3 regions of the Clostridioides sp. GD02367 genome follow, and region 3 is predicted to be linked to each of the others. Evidence: riboswitches for the same ligand, from Rfam matches in the RefSeq annotation. Region 3 holds a riboswitch; each other region holds the start of a gene.
What was found. A riboswitch is a leader RNA that binds a small molecule or an ion and turns the genes downstream of it on or off. The one in region 3 is predicted to bind S-adenosylmethionine.

Region 1 (4,296 bases), on a different contig from region 3:
TAATAAAGGTTTTGCTACTTCCAGTATCTTTGCGTGTGGATTTGATGAAGCCCCTACTAGTATTTTCTTATCCTCTTTGTTTGAACAACCAACTGCTGATATTGCTATTGCTGACACCAATGCTACTGATAATAATTTTTTTAATTTCATTTTTTACTCCCCCTCTTTAAAGTTTTTATGATTAAATTATTTTAGTTTCTTGTAAGCTAGATTTCCTATACCTTGTATTATCTGAACTAATATTACAAGTGCTATTACTGTATACACCATTACTGCTGTATCGAATCTTTGATATCCATAAATAAGTGCTACATTACCTAATCCTCCAGCTCCTACTGCACCCGCCATAGCTGTATAACCAAGTATAGATATTATTGATAATGTAATTCCAGATACTATTGAAGGCATAGCTTCTTTTATCATAACTTTAAATACTATTTGTCTCTTTGTAGCCCCAAAAGATCTTGCAGCTTCTATCAATCCTTTGTCAACTTCATTTAACGAACTTTCTATAATTCTAGCGATAAATGGTGCTGCACCAATAGTTATTGGTACTATTGCAGCAGTTTCCCCTATACTTGTTCCAACGATTAATCTAGTTATTGGAATCATTGCAACTATAAGTATCATAAATGGGAAACTTCTAAATATATTTACTATAAATCCTAAAACACTATTTATTGTGCTATTTGGTTTTAATCCATCTGGTTTTGTAACTACTAATATGATTGCTAGTATAAATCCTAATATTGTTGCTACTATAGTTGGTACTATAACCATATACAAAGTTTGTAACAATGCATTTGGAAATAGTGTTGTTAAAAAGTCGATTAAACTATTCATTTATCATTTCCTCCCATCTTATGCCTTTACTAGTTAGATATTGTTTTACTTGTTCCCCACTTTTATCTGAAACATTTATGATAAGTGAACCTAAAATATCTTCTTTAAATTGTTCTAATTTGCCAAATATTATAGATACATCTATATTTAGTTCTCTTGCCATAGTCGTTATAATAGCGTCATTAGAAATATCTTTAGGGAATAGTATCTTTATATTTGTTCCTTTTGGTAAAATTATACTTTCTTCACCTATTAATTTTCTAAGTCCCTTAGTATTTCTTAAGAAAATCTCTTCTGTATCTCCTACCTCTAGTACTTCTCCATTTTCCATTATTGCTACTCTTCCACAAATCTGTTTTATAACTTCCATTTGATGAGTTACAACAATTATTGTTATTCCTAATTTTTTATTTATATCTTCAAGTAATGAAAGAATTGATTTTGTAGTATTTGGGTCTAATGCTGAAGTTGCTTCATCACAAAGAAGTACTTGTGGATTTAGTGCTAAAGCTCTGGCAATTGCAACTCTTTGTTTCTGACCACCACTTAAGTTCCTAGGTTTATCATTTTTCTTTTCAGATATACCAACCACTTCTAATAGCTCCAAAACTCTTTTCTGTATTTCTGATTTTGTATATCCAAAACATTCTAATGGTAATGCTACGTTATCAAATACAGTTCTTCTCTCAAGTAATGAAAAGTGTTGGAAAATCATGCCTAGTTCTTTTCTTAAATCTCTCATTTGCTTTTCATTTAGTGACTTTACTTCCTTATCAGAAACAAGCACATTACCTTCTTGATATTCTTCTAAGCCATTTATACATCTAAGTAGTGTTGATTTTCCTGCTCCACTATGACCTATTATTCCAAAAATTTCTCCAGATTCTATTTCAATACTTACATCTTTAAGTACTTGAATCTTTCCATAATACTTATTAACATTTTTTATGCTAATCATAAAATTTCCTCCCTATTATTATGCTAAGTTTTTATGTTTATCCTCGCTTATGTATTTTAATTTATATATAACAAAATAAAAGCCTGAGTATAAACTCAGGCTTAGAAAGCTATTTATACTCATCTATCAACTATATTAGTTGCAGGATTTAGCACCAATGTATATAAAATATACTGGTTGCCGGGTTTCAAAGGGCCAGTCCCTCCACCACTCTTGATAAGACGTTATTTAATTTAAAATTTAATTCGATTATCATTTGTTGCTATGTTATATATGATATATTCATTAATAATATTTGTCAATAAATTTATTTAAATTTTTTATTTTTTGTTTTTCTTAGTTAAAAATAAATAGATATCTTTTATTGACTTTCTAGTATCTAAATCTTTGTATTTTCAATAGTTATATGATATTATACAATTATTAATTTGTCATTAATATAAAAAATATGAAGCCCAAAAAAGATAATACTTTTAGGGCTTCTATATATTGTAAAACTTTTTTATTTTCTAACTAGATATTTACTCTATTATTTTTTATTATTTCCTGTTATTCCTAGTCTATCATTCATATCTTTTATCATTTTTCTAAAACCACTACCTATATCATTTCCAACATCTTCTGTTCCATGAACTATCTTCATAAAGTCATTTTGACCTTTTTTCATATCTTCATCAGATACATTATCTAATTTTTTTATTCTCTCATCTATATCTTTTATTAATCTTTCACCTTCAGTTATTAATTCATCATTCATTTTCTTTAATTCTGTATCTTCTGTTTTACCATCTTTTTTAAGAGATGTTACAAATGATTGTATTTTATCTCTACTATCTTTATATGCAGCCTTCACATCAGCTAAATATTTTTCATTTCCTGGATATTCTTTATCCTTAAACTGATTATTTATACTCTCTGGAGTATCATAAATAGAATATCTATTTAAACCTGCTATATAATCATTATAGCTTGTTGAATAATAATTCATATAACCTTCATTATTATTTACTGATTCATTGGGATTTTTCCCTGCATTCTCACTTGGTTCTTCTGTTTTTTTAGTACATGCAGTCATTCCTATAGCTAATACTAACGCTAGTCCTACAAATAAGGTTCTTTTTAATTTCATTTTTATTACCCTCCTAGATGTTTTGTATTACAAAAAATTTAAATATATTTCTTTCTTAACTTAGTATTTCTATATTTTTATTTTTTATTTACTAAAATTAAACAAGATATAATTTATTTTTTGGGAAATTATAATAAATAAGTAACTAAATAAAAAAAATATATTTTTATTATTGATATTGATTATCATTCATAGTATAATCTAATTAATTGATATTAATTTTCATTTGAAGGAGGTTATCTTTTATGTCTTGTTGTAATTCACAATTTTGTTGTAAAAATAAAATTGAATCATCTTATATAAAATGGCTTTTAGAAGTTTTAGGTCCTGTCTTTTTAGGTTCTAAACCTGCTGAAATAATAAATATCTCATTTACTGATGTAAATAGAGAGGAAAAAATTAGTGATATTTACAAATATCTATATAAATGTAAAAAGATAGATTTTATAGTTATTGATAAAAAGAAAAAGGGATTAAAAATCTTATTTGTAAACAAAAAAGCTTTATCAGAAAGGCTAAAATGTAAAAAAACAGTAAATTTTTTAAAATTTCTGGGATACAAACAAAATACAAATGTTAATGCTTATTTAGAACATTTAGTAGATAAGCTTAAAGGTGATACTTTTCCTGATGAAATAGGAATTTTTTTAGGATATCCTCTCAAAGATGTGATTGGATTTATGGGATATAGTAATTATGAAGTTTCTATGATTAAATATTGGAAGGTTTACGGAGATACAAAACAATCAGAAGACACATATTCTAAGTTTTTACTTCATCGTAAAAAAATGAGAAAGTTACTAGACTACATAAGTGTAGATAAAATAGTAAGTTGCTTTTAGTTGTATTTTTATATAGTAATAAAAAATACACCCTTTTACTATACTGTTTCCATAATAAAAAGGGTGTATTTTCTAATTTAACATTCTAGTTTTGATTGTACAACATGTCTTTAATATCTATTTTCTTCTCTTGCATTCCATTAGACATTAAGAATTCTTGTGTGTCTTCTAACTCTTTTATATCTTTATCTGTTATTTTAGAACTAAAATCATACCAAGAATACATTTCTTTAGTTTCATCTAAAGATAGCCCCACTTCTTTAGATACAACATCCATTACTTTATCCTTGTTTTCATCCATATATTTTAAAGTCTCTTCATGAACTTTCATAAATCTTTTTACTAACTCAGGATATTTTTCAGCAAAATCATCACTTACTGCAGTAACTATTATTCCACTAACTAAGCCTTCTCCATTTACAATCATCTTAGCACCTGAGTTTATTGTTTTTAATGCTGTTGGACCTGCAAGCATTGCTACATCAGCACTTTTGCTTTCTAATGCAGAAGCAGCACTAGGAATA
Region 2 (4,296 bases), on a different contig from region 3:
GCTGTATCTAATATTTCAGCTTTACGTTCTTCAGGGTCTTTTACAATTCTCATATGTTTTCTCCTTTCAATAGACCGTCAGTCGGTTTAGTTTTATTATATAAAACTACTATTATAATGTCAAATTTTTTAAAAAATAATAAGGTATAAAGAATCATTAAGACTATCTCTATACCTATCATTTTCTATATCTTATCTAATTATTTTTATATAGCATCTCAAATTTATTGTAGTAGATAGTTTTTTATCCAATTTCTAAACAATAACTCAGAATGTTTTTTCCATTTGACAGTTGGCTCTTGTGAAGGGTCATCATTTGTATAATAGTTTTGAGGTATTGATATCTCATCTCCCTTGTCTATATCCCTCTTATATTCCTTATCAAGAGTGTACTTATCATATTCACCATGCCCCATTACAAATACATCTCTTGAGTTTGTAATTATATAAGGACCAGCTTCTTTAGAATGGCTTACAATACTCAATTCTTTATTATTTCTTAGAGCTTCAGTATTTATAGTAGTGTGTCTTGAATGTGGAGCAAAAAATTCTTTTTCAAATCCATCTACTATTTTACTATTTTTATCTACTTTATGCTTAAATACCCCAAAACATTTTTGACTTAATGGAAGTTTTTTTACATTGTAGTATTTGTAAAGACTTGCTTGAGCTGCCCAACATATATATAATGTAGATTTAGTTTTTCTTTTAGAATAATCCATAATTTCTTCTAGTTCATCCCAATAATCAACTTCTTCAAACTCCATTTGTTCAACTGGAGCTCCTGTTATTATAAAACCATCAAAGTGTTCTTCTTTGGCTTCATCAAATGTTTTATAAAAATCCTTAACATACTCATTGCATACTCTCTTACTTTCTCTTGTTGAGATTTTAATAAATTCCACAGATACATTAAATCCTGTTTTATCTATTCTTCTAAGTAAATCTAATTCTGTATCCATCTTTATAGGCATTAGATTCAATATAGCTATCTTTGTATCTATATTCTCTTCATATTTTAATTCTTTATTAAAATCTTCTTTGTAAACTACATCTATTCCTTCATCCAATAATTTATTAATAACAGGTAATCCTTTTGGTAGTATTAAAGCCATATCTTTTCACTTCTCTTTCTCTTAGACTATTAGAAATTTAAAGCTTGATTTAAATCAGCTATTAAATCCTCTACATTTTCTATTCCAACGGACAATCTTATTAGTGAAGGTAATACTCCAGATGCAATTAATTGTTCTTCTGTTAACTGTCTATGAGTAGTTGAAGCTGGATGTATAACACATGTTCTTACATCTGAAACATGTGTAACTAAAGATGCTATCTGTAATTTTTCCACAAATTTTTTGGCATTTTCTAATCCACCTCTTACTCCAAACGATAAAACTCCACTACATCCTTTTGATAGATACTTTTTGGCATTCTCATAATACTTATTATCTTCAAGTCCTGGATAGTTAATCCAATCTACATTTTCGTGTTTTTCTAAAAACTTAGCTATTTTAAGGGCATTTTCACTATGTCTCTCCATTCTAAGGTGAAGTGTTTCAACATTTAAATTAGTAAGATATGCATTAAATGGGCTTAAACAATTTCCATAATCTCTAAGTAGTTGAACTCGTGCCTTAGTTGCATATGCAGCATTTCCAAATTTTTGAGTATAGCTTATTCCATGATATGTTGGGTCTGGTTCAACTAACTCTGGAAACTTTCCATTATCCCAATTGAAGTTTCCACCATCTACTATAATCCCCCCAACACTTGAAGCATGCCCATCTAAATACTTTGTAGTAGAATGAGTAACTATGTTTGCACCATATTTTAGAGGATTGCAAAGCACTGGAGATGCTAGTGAATTATCAACTATAAATGGAACATTAACTCTCTTAGCCACATTTGCTATTTTTTCAAAATCTATAACTTCAAGAGTTGGATTGGCAAGTGTTTCTGCAAACACAACTTTAGTATTTTCATTTGCAAGTTTTACTATTTCATCTTCACTTGAATCTAAATCAAATGATATTAAATCTATTCCAAATTTTTTAAGACTAGGTCCCAATAAATTGAATGTCCCTCCATATACTTTTGAAGAACAAAGTATACTATCTCCTGATTTACATACATTTAAAACAGCTAACATATTTGCGGATTGACCTGATGATACAGCTACAGAAGATACTCCCCCTTCTAACAAACTTATTTTTTCTTCAAAGGCTTGAACAGTTGGATTACTTATTCTTGAATACATATGTCCATCAACTTTCAAATCAAATAGGTCAGCAAGTTGGTCTATACTACTATATTTAAAAGTTGTACTTTGGTATAAAGGTAAGACTCTTGGTTCTCCATTTCCTGGTTTATAATTTCCTTGTACACATATTGTTTCTTTGTTATACATTTTTGTATCCCCCTTAGATTTTAGTAAAAAAAATTAAACTATTTACCAGATGAGATTTAAAATAAATAAAGCCTGAGTATATAACTCAGGCTCTGTATAAGCTTAATTATACTCATCTCTCAGCTTTCGCCGCAGGATTTAGCACCAATGTATATAAATATACTGGTTGCCGGGTTTCATAGGGCCAGTCCCTCCACCTCTCTGGATAAGATTTATTTAATTTTTCTATGTTTTATATCTTATATATTTTTCCTAATTTTGTCAACTATTTTTTTAAAATTTTTCTTTTAATAACTTTTCCAACTTCTACTTGAACTACAGACATTGTGGCTAGAATGATTGTTATGAGCCATTCTGAACCATTTAAAATAGTTAAACTGAATGCATTTCTAAAGACAGGTACAAATAGTATTACTGCTATTAATAATGCAGAAGTTAAAAATGAAATTAAAAGAAATGGATTCTTACCATTATTTTTATTAAACATGGAATCTGTATTTGAACGCTGACTAAATGCTCTTAACATTTGTGAAAATGCTAATACACAAAATGCCATTGTTTGACCTACAGCATGATTTTCTATATTAAGACCAATTTTATATGCTAAAATAGTCATTATTGCCACAAATATACCTTGAGTAACTACTCTTTGTATAAGATTTTTTTCAAATAAGGTTGTTGATTTTACTGGCTGATGCTTCATTATATTTCTACTTGGTGGGTCAACTCCAAGCGCAAGGGCTGGAAGTGTAGCAGTTGCAAGGTTTACCCACAAAATATGAACTGCAAGAAGTGGAGTATCCCAATTTAATAATATTGCAACAAACAATGTAAGTATCTCTGCTATATTACCAACAAGTAAGAATTGTATAACTTTCTGTATATTTCTATATACACGTCTACCTTCTTTTATTGCATAAGCAATTGTTGTAAAGCTATCATCCATTAAAATCATATCAGAAGAATCTTTTGCAACGTCTGTACCACTTATACCCATAGCTATACCAATATCAGCAGATTTTAAGGCAGGAGAATCGTTTACTCCATCTCCAGTCATTGCTGGCACTTCTCCAATTCTTTTTAGAGATTGTATAATTCTAAGTTTATCAAACGGGGACACACGTGCAAATACTGTAGCATTTTTAACAGCCTCATCTAGCTCATCATCACTTAAATTATCAAGTTCATCACCAGATATAACAGTATTTCCTTCATTCCATATTCCTAATTCATGAGCTATTGTTGTGGCAGTAACTTTATGGTCACCAGTTATCATTATAGTTCTTATACCTGCTTCTTTACAAGTATTTACTGCATCAATTACCTCAGTTCTTGGAGGGTCAATCATACCAACCATACCTATAAATGTCAAATCATATTCTATATTTTCATTATCTTCTTTTGGTATAGATGAAATCTCACGCTTCGCAAAACCAAGTACACGCAATGCATCTTTAGACATAGTAAGACATAATTCGTGTATATTTTTTTTATCCAATTCGGTAATATTTCTTTCGCCTTTTGATGTTAATATTTTAGTACATAAGTCAAGAATTTCATCTACTGCACCTTTAGTATAAGCAGTAATCTTTCCATCTATATTATGAACAGTTGTCATACATTTTCTATCAGAATCAAAAGGCTGTTCAAATACACGTGGATATTCTTCTTCAAGAGCTTCTTGATCTATTCCAAATTTGTTAGCCATAAAAATTAATGCACCCTCTGTTGGGTCACCTAATATTTCATCTGTTTTATCTGGATTAATACATGCATCATTACAAAGTGCACCAGCATAAACAATCTCTTTATATACTAGTGGATGTTTTTCAGATGCAGTATCTATTGATGTAACTTTCCCAGATTCAAAATCTCCATTTACAGCAA
Region 3 (4,296 bases):
ATTTTATCAGCTAAGTAAAGTGCTGGTATCTCTTTTGTATATATATTTCCTATGTCTGAAAGCAATGCTAGATTCATCATTATAGCTGCTGCCATAAGAGCTATTCCTCCTACTATACCACCCCATACAGCATCTTTTTTGTTTACTGCAGAAGAGCCCATTCCTGTTAAGAATGTGATTACTATAATTACATTATAACAAGTATAAAGCACACCTGAGAAATACCCACTTGATGTAGCAGTTTTAATGTTTAAACTATCAACCATAGCCCCAGCATTTGGTAAAGCATCAATATTACTACATAGACTAATAGCTCCTACTAAAAGTGTAAATATTATTATTATAGGACCTATATTACCTAGTATCTTAGAAAGTCTTGTTAGACCTAAAGAAACAGTTATTAGGGAAACGATTGCCATACCAATCCTACCTACATATGGATTTAATCCATAGTACTCTGATAATGTAGCTCCTGCCCCTGCAATCATTATTACTAGTGTTCCAAATAAGAACAATGGTCCAAACCATTCAAAGAATGTACCAAGATATTTTCCACAATATACTTGATAAATCTTTATTGGCTCCTTAAGTTTTAGCTCTCTTCCTTTATCTATAACTTCTGCTCCAAACCATGAAAATAATACCATAGATATTATTCCACCTATAATACCAGCATATCCATAAAACGTAAAAAATTGCAATATCTCTTGACCAGTTGCAAATCCAGAACCTATTACAGTAGCTACATAAGCTCCAGCAAAACTTATAACAGTTTTAATATTTACTTTTCCTGACATACACTACTCCCCCCTAATTAAAATAATTTTTAAAGTGTAAGTTTATTAAGATTATATTAGATGTATTGTTGTGATATTTCAATATATTTTCAATTATTTAACAGTAGTTAACACAATCTTAACCATTCTTTAACATATTTTCCATGATATGTACTGATTTAGTATAATATTAAAAAATATAATACACTAATCTAATTAAATACTGTTTATCTATTATATGATGGGAAATTAACATTTATTAAAAATATTTAATCTACAATAAAAAAACTGTTAGAATATAATCATAAAATTACATTCTAACAGTTTATTAATTAAAAATTATTCACCTAAGGCATCTTTTCTTAATTGCTCAACTTTGTCAATTTTTTCCCAAGGTAAATCTATATCAGTTCTACCAAAATGACCATAAGCAGCAACTTTTTTGTAAAGAGGCTTTCTTAAATCTAAGTCTCTTATTATAGCTCCTGGTCTTAAATCAAAGTGTTTTTCTACTAATTCAACAAGTTTTTCCTCTGAAACTTTACCTGTCCCAAAAGTATCTATGAATATAGACAACGGTCTAGCTATACCTATAGCGTATGCAAGTTCTATCTCGCATTTATCTGCAAGACCAGCTGCAACAATATTTTTAGCAACATATCTAGCTGCATAAGCAGCAGATCTATCAACTTTTGTAGGGTCTTTTCCTGAGAAAGCTCCTCCACCATGTCTAGAATATCCACCATAAGTATCTATTATTATTTTTCTTCCTGTAAGACCTGTATCTCCTTGAGGTCCTCCTATAACAAATCTTCCTGTTGGATTTATATAAATTTTAGTTTCTTCATCAAGTAATTCTGCTGGTATAACTGCTTTAATAACATGATTAATTATATCTTCTCTTATTTTATCATTTGATACTGTTTCACAATGTTGAGCTGATATAAGAACTGTATGTACTCTTACAGCTTTATTTCCTTCATATTCAACAGTAACTTGAGTTTTTCCATCTGGTCTTAAATAATCAACTATACCTGTCTTTCTAACTTCTGTAAGTCTTCTTGATAATTTATGAGCTAAAGATATTGGAAGTGGCATTAATTCTGGAGTCTCATTACATGCAAATCCAAACATTATTCCTTGGTCTCCAGCTCCGACTTTTTCTATTTCTTCTTCTATTTCTTCTCCAGTCTTACTTTCTAGACCTTCATCAACTCCCATAGCTATGTCTCCAGATTGCTCATCTATAGAAGTTATAACTGCACAAGTATCACAGTCGAATCCATATTTCGCTCTTGTATATCCAATTTCTTTTACTGTTTCTCTTACTAGTTTAGGAATATCTACATAAGCAGATGTACTTATTTCTCCTGCTACTAAAACTAATCCAGTCGTAACTGTAGTTTCACAAGCTACTCTAGATTGTGGGTCTTTTTCTAATAATGCATCTAATATTGAATCTGATATTTGGTCACATATCTTATCAGGATGTCCTTCTGTAACTGATTCTGACGTAAATAAATGTCTTGCCATTTTTATTCCCCCTTATACATTCTCAATTTTTATTATAGGTTTTACCTTATTTTTAATTTTAGAAATTTTACTCAAAATAAAAAACCTCTCCTTTATAAGAAGAGGTTAATAATCGTAATCGCATACTAATTAACTGACCTCATCTTTCAAGACTTTTGTCTTGTAGGAATTAGCACCTTTTCCCATTTGGGTGGTTGCTGGGCTTCACAGGGCCTATCCCTCAGCCGCTCTTGATAAGGTAATCAAGATTTAAGTTTTGTTTTACTTTACTAGCTTACTATTTTTTTAAAATTTTGTCAAGATTTTTAGTCATATTTTTCCCATTCCTTTTTTTGTAAGACAAATAAAATATTATCTCTATCTGAAATTTAAAGTTAGGTCTTTTTATTGTTTTTTATTCATATATTTTTTTGAAGGGGGTGTTCCTATTGTATTTAGCTAAAGTAAATTACAGCGATGATGATGTTATACAGATGCTAAGTTCAGTTCTAAAAACTATAATTAATGAAAATACGATTGTTGTTTGCATAGGAACAGACAGGGCTATAGGTGATACTTTAGGCCCTTTAGTTGGAACAATACTTAAGAACAGTAAATTTAAATACCCCGTTTACGGTACACTAGATAACCCTATTCACGCCTTAAATATATATGAGTCTTTAGATACTATAAAAAATACACATATACAAGGTAACTTCTTGGCTATAGATGCTTGCTTGGGGTCGCAGAGTAACATAGGTAATATACAAATTAGAGAAGGACCTATCCTGCCCGGAAAAGGTGTTGGCAAAAAACTACCTCAAATAGGAAATTATTCTATAGTAGGAATTGTAGATAAAATTGATGAAAATAATAGACTTTCATTTAATAATATACGTCTTAGCTTTATATTGGACTTAGCTGAAACAATAGCCTTAGCTTTATTAGTATCCACCTAAGTCCAATGTGAAGTAACTGATAAAATTTTTTATATAAAAAGGTAGATATTTTAGAGTATCTAATTGAATACTCCAAATTATCTACCTTTTTACTTTTATATTGTGAATTTTTACTTTTCCACCAAAGCGAACATTAATTCACCTTTACAGACAAGCTCATCACCAACATATGCCTTAGCATCTGCCTTAGCTATATTTCTTCTAAGAGTTGTCATTTCAACTTCCATAGTTAATGTGTCTCCTGGTCTTACTTCTCTCTTAATTCTAACCTTATCTATACCTGCAAATACACCTAATTTTCCTTTATTTTCATCTACAGACATCATTGCAACTCCACACACTTGTGCCAAAGCCTCTACTATCAATACTCCTGGCATCAATGGATATTCTGGAAAGTGACCTTGAAAAAATGGCTCATTCACTGTTACATTTTTTATACCAACAGCTCTTTTCCCAACTTCTAACTCTGTAATCTTGTCCACTAATAAAAATGGATATCTATGTGGTATTAATTTTTTTATTTCATCTATATTTAGCATTCTTAACTCTCCTAATTATTTTCTTCTAAAAGACCCACCTGTTTCAAGTAAGTCTATTGAACCCAAAGCTATTCCTGTCCCTTTTGCAACACAAGACAATGGCTCCTCTGCTATTGTAACAGTTATCCCTGTTCTTTGTTCTATTATTTTATCCAATCCGTATAATAATGAACCTCCACCAGTCATTATTATACCAACATCTCCTATATCTGCTGCTAATTCAGGGGGTGTTTTTTCTAAAACAGCATGAGTGGCAACTACTATTTGCTCAACACATTCTCTAAGTGCTTCTAGCATTTCTGTTGAATTTATAGTTATAGAACTAGGAAGCCCTGTAATTAAGTTTCTTCCTGTTATCTTCATATATTTTTCTTCTTCTCTCTTAAATGCAGAACCGATTTCAAACTTAATTTTCTCTGCTGTTCTTTCACCTATAAGAAGATTGTGTTGTTTTTTCATATACTTAACTATAGAATCATCAAATCTATCTCCACCAACTTTTATAGATTC

Region 1: another riboswitch for S-adenosylmethionine. It lies ahead of Q3223_RS15425 (methionine ABC transporter ATP-binding protein); the one in region 3 lies ahead of metK (methionine adenosyltransferase).
Region 2: another riboswitch for S-adenosylmethionine. It lies ahead of Q3223_RS05785 (O-acetylhomoserine aminocarboxypropyltransferase/cysteine synthase family protein); the one in region 3 lies ahead of metK (methionine adenosyltransferase).

The regions. Positions count from the first base shown of each region.
Region 1 is NZ_JBJODK010000013.1:43,462-47,757, forward strand. Features, by position in the region: gene Q3223_RS15415 (MetQ/NlpA family ABC transporter substrate-binding protein) at 1-150, opposite strand, end outside; gene Q3223_RS15420 (methionine ABC transporter permease) at 187-843, opposite strand; gene Q3223_RS15425 (methionine ABC transporter ATP-binding protein) at 836-1,801, opposite strand; SAM riboswitch class I at 1,918-2,024, opposite strand; gene Q3223_RS15430 (hypothetical protein) at 2,331-2,930, opposite strand; gene Q3223_RS15435 (DUF3793 family protein) at 3,176-3,772, shown strand; gene Q3223_RS15440 (NrtA/SsuA/CpmA family ABC transporter substrate-binding protein) at 3,858-4,296, opposite strand, start outside.
Region 2 is NZ_JBJODK010000003.1:323,442-327,737, forward strand. Features, by position in the region: gene Q3223_RS05775 (TetR/AcrR family transcriptional regulator) at 1-53, opposite strand, end outside; gene Q3223_RS05780 (homoserine O-succinyltransferase) at 224-1,114, opposite strand; gene Q3223_RS05785 (O-acetylhomoserine aminocarboxypropyltransferase/cysteine synthase family protein) at 1,144-2,409, opposite strand; SAM riboswitch class I at 2,519-2,621, opposite strand; gene Q3223_RS05790 (calcium-translocating P-type ATPase, PMCA-type) at 2,675-4,296, opposite strand, start outside.
Region 3 is NZ_JBJODK010000007.1:183,515-187,810, forward strand. Features, by position in the region: gene Q3223_RS11785 (hypothetical protein) at 1-797, opposite strand, end outside; gene metK (methionine adenosyltransferase) at 1,116-2,309, opposite strand; SAM riboswitch class I at 2,446-2,549, opposite strand; gene yyaC (spore protease YyaC) at 2,738-3,247, shown strand; gene fabZ (3-hydroxyacyl-ACP dehydratase FabZ) at 3,358-3,786, opposite strand; gene mreB (rod shape-determining protein MreB) at 3,802-4,296, opposite strand, start outside.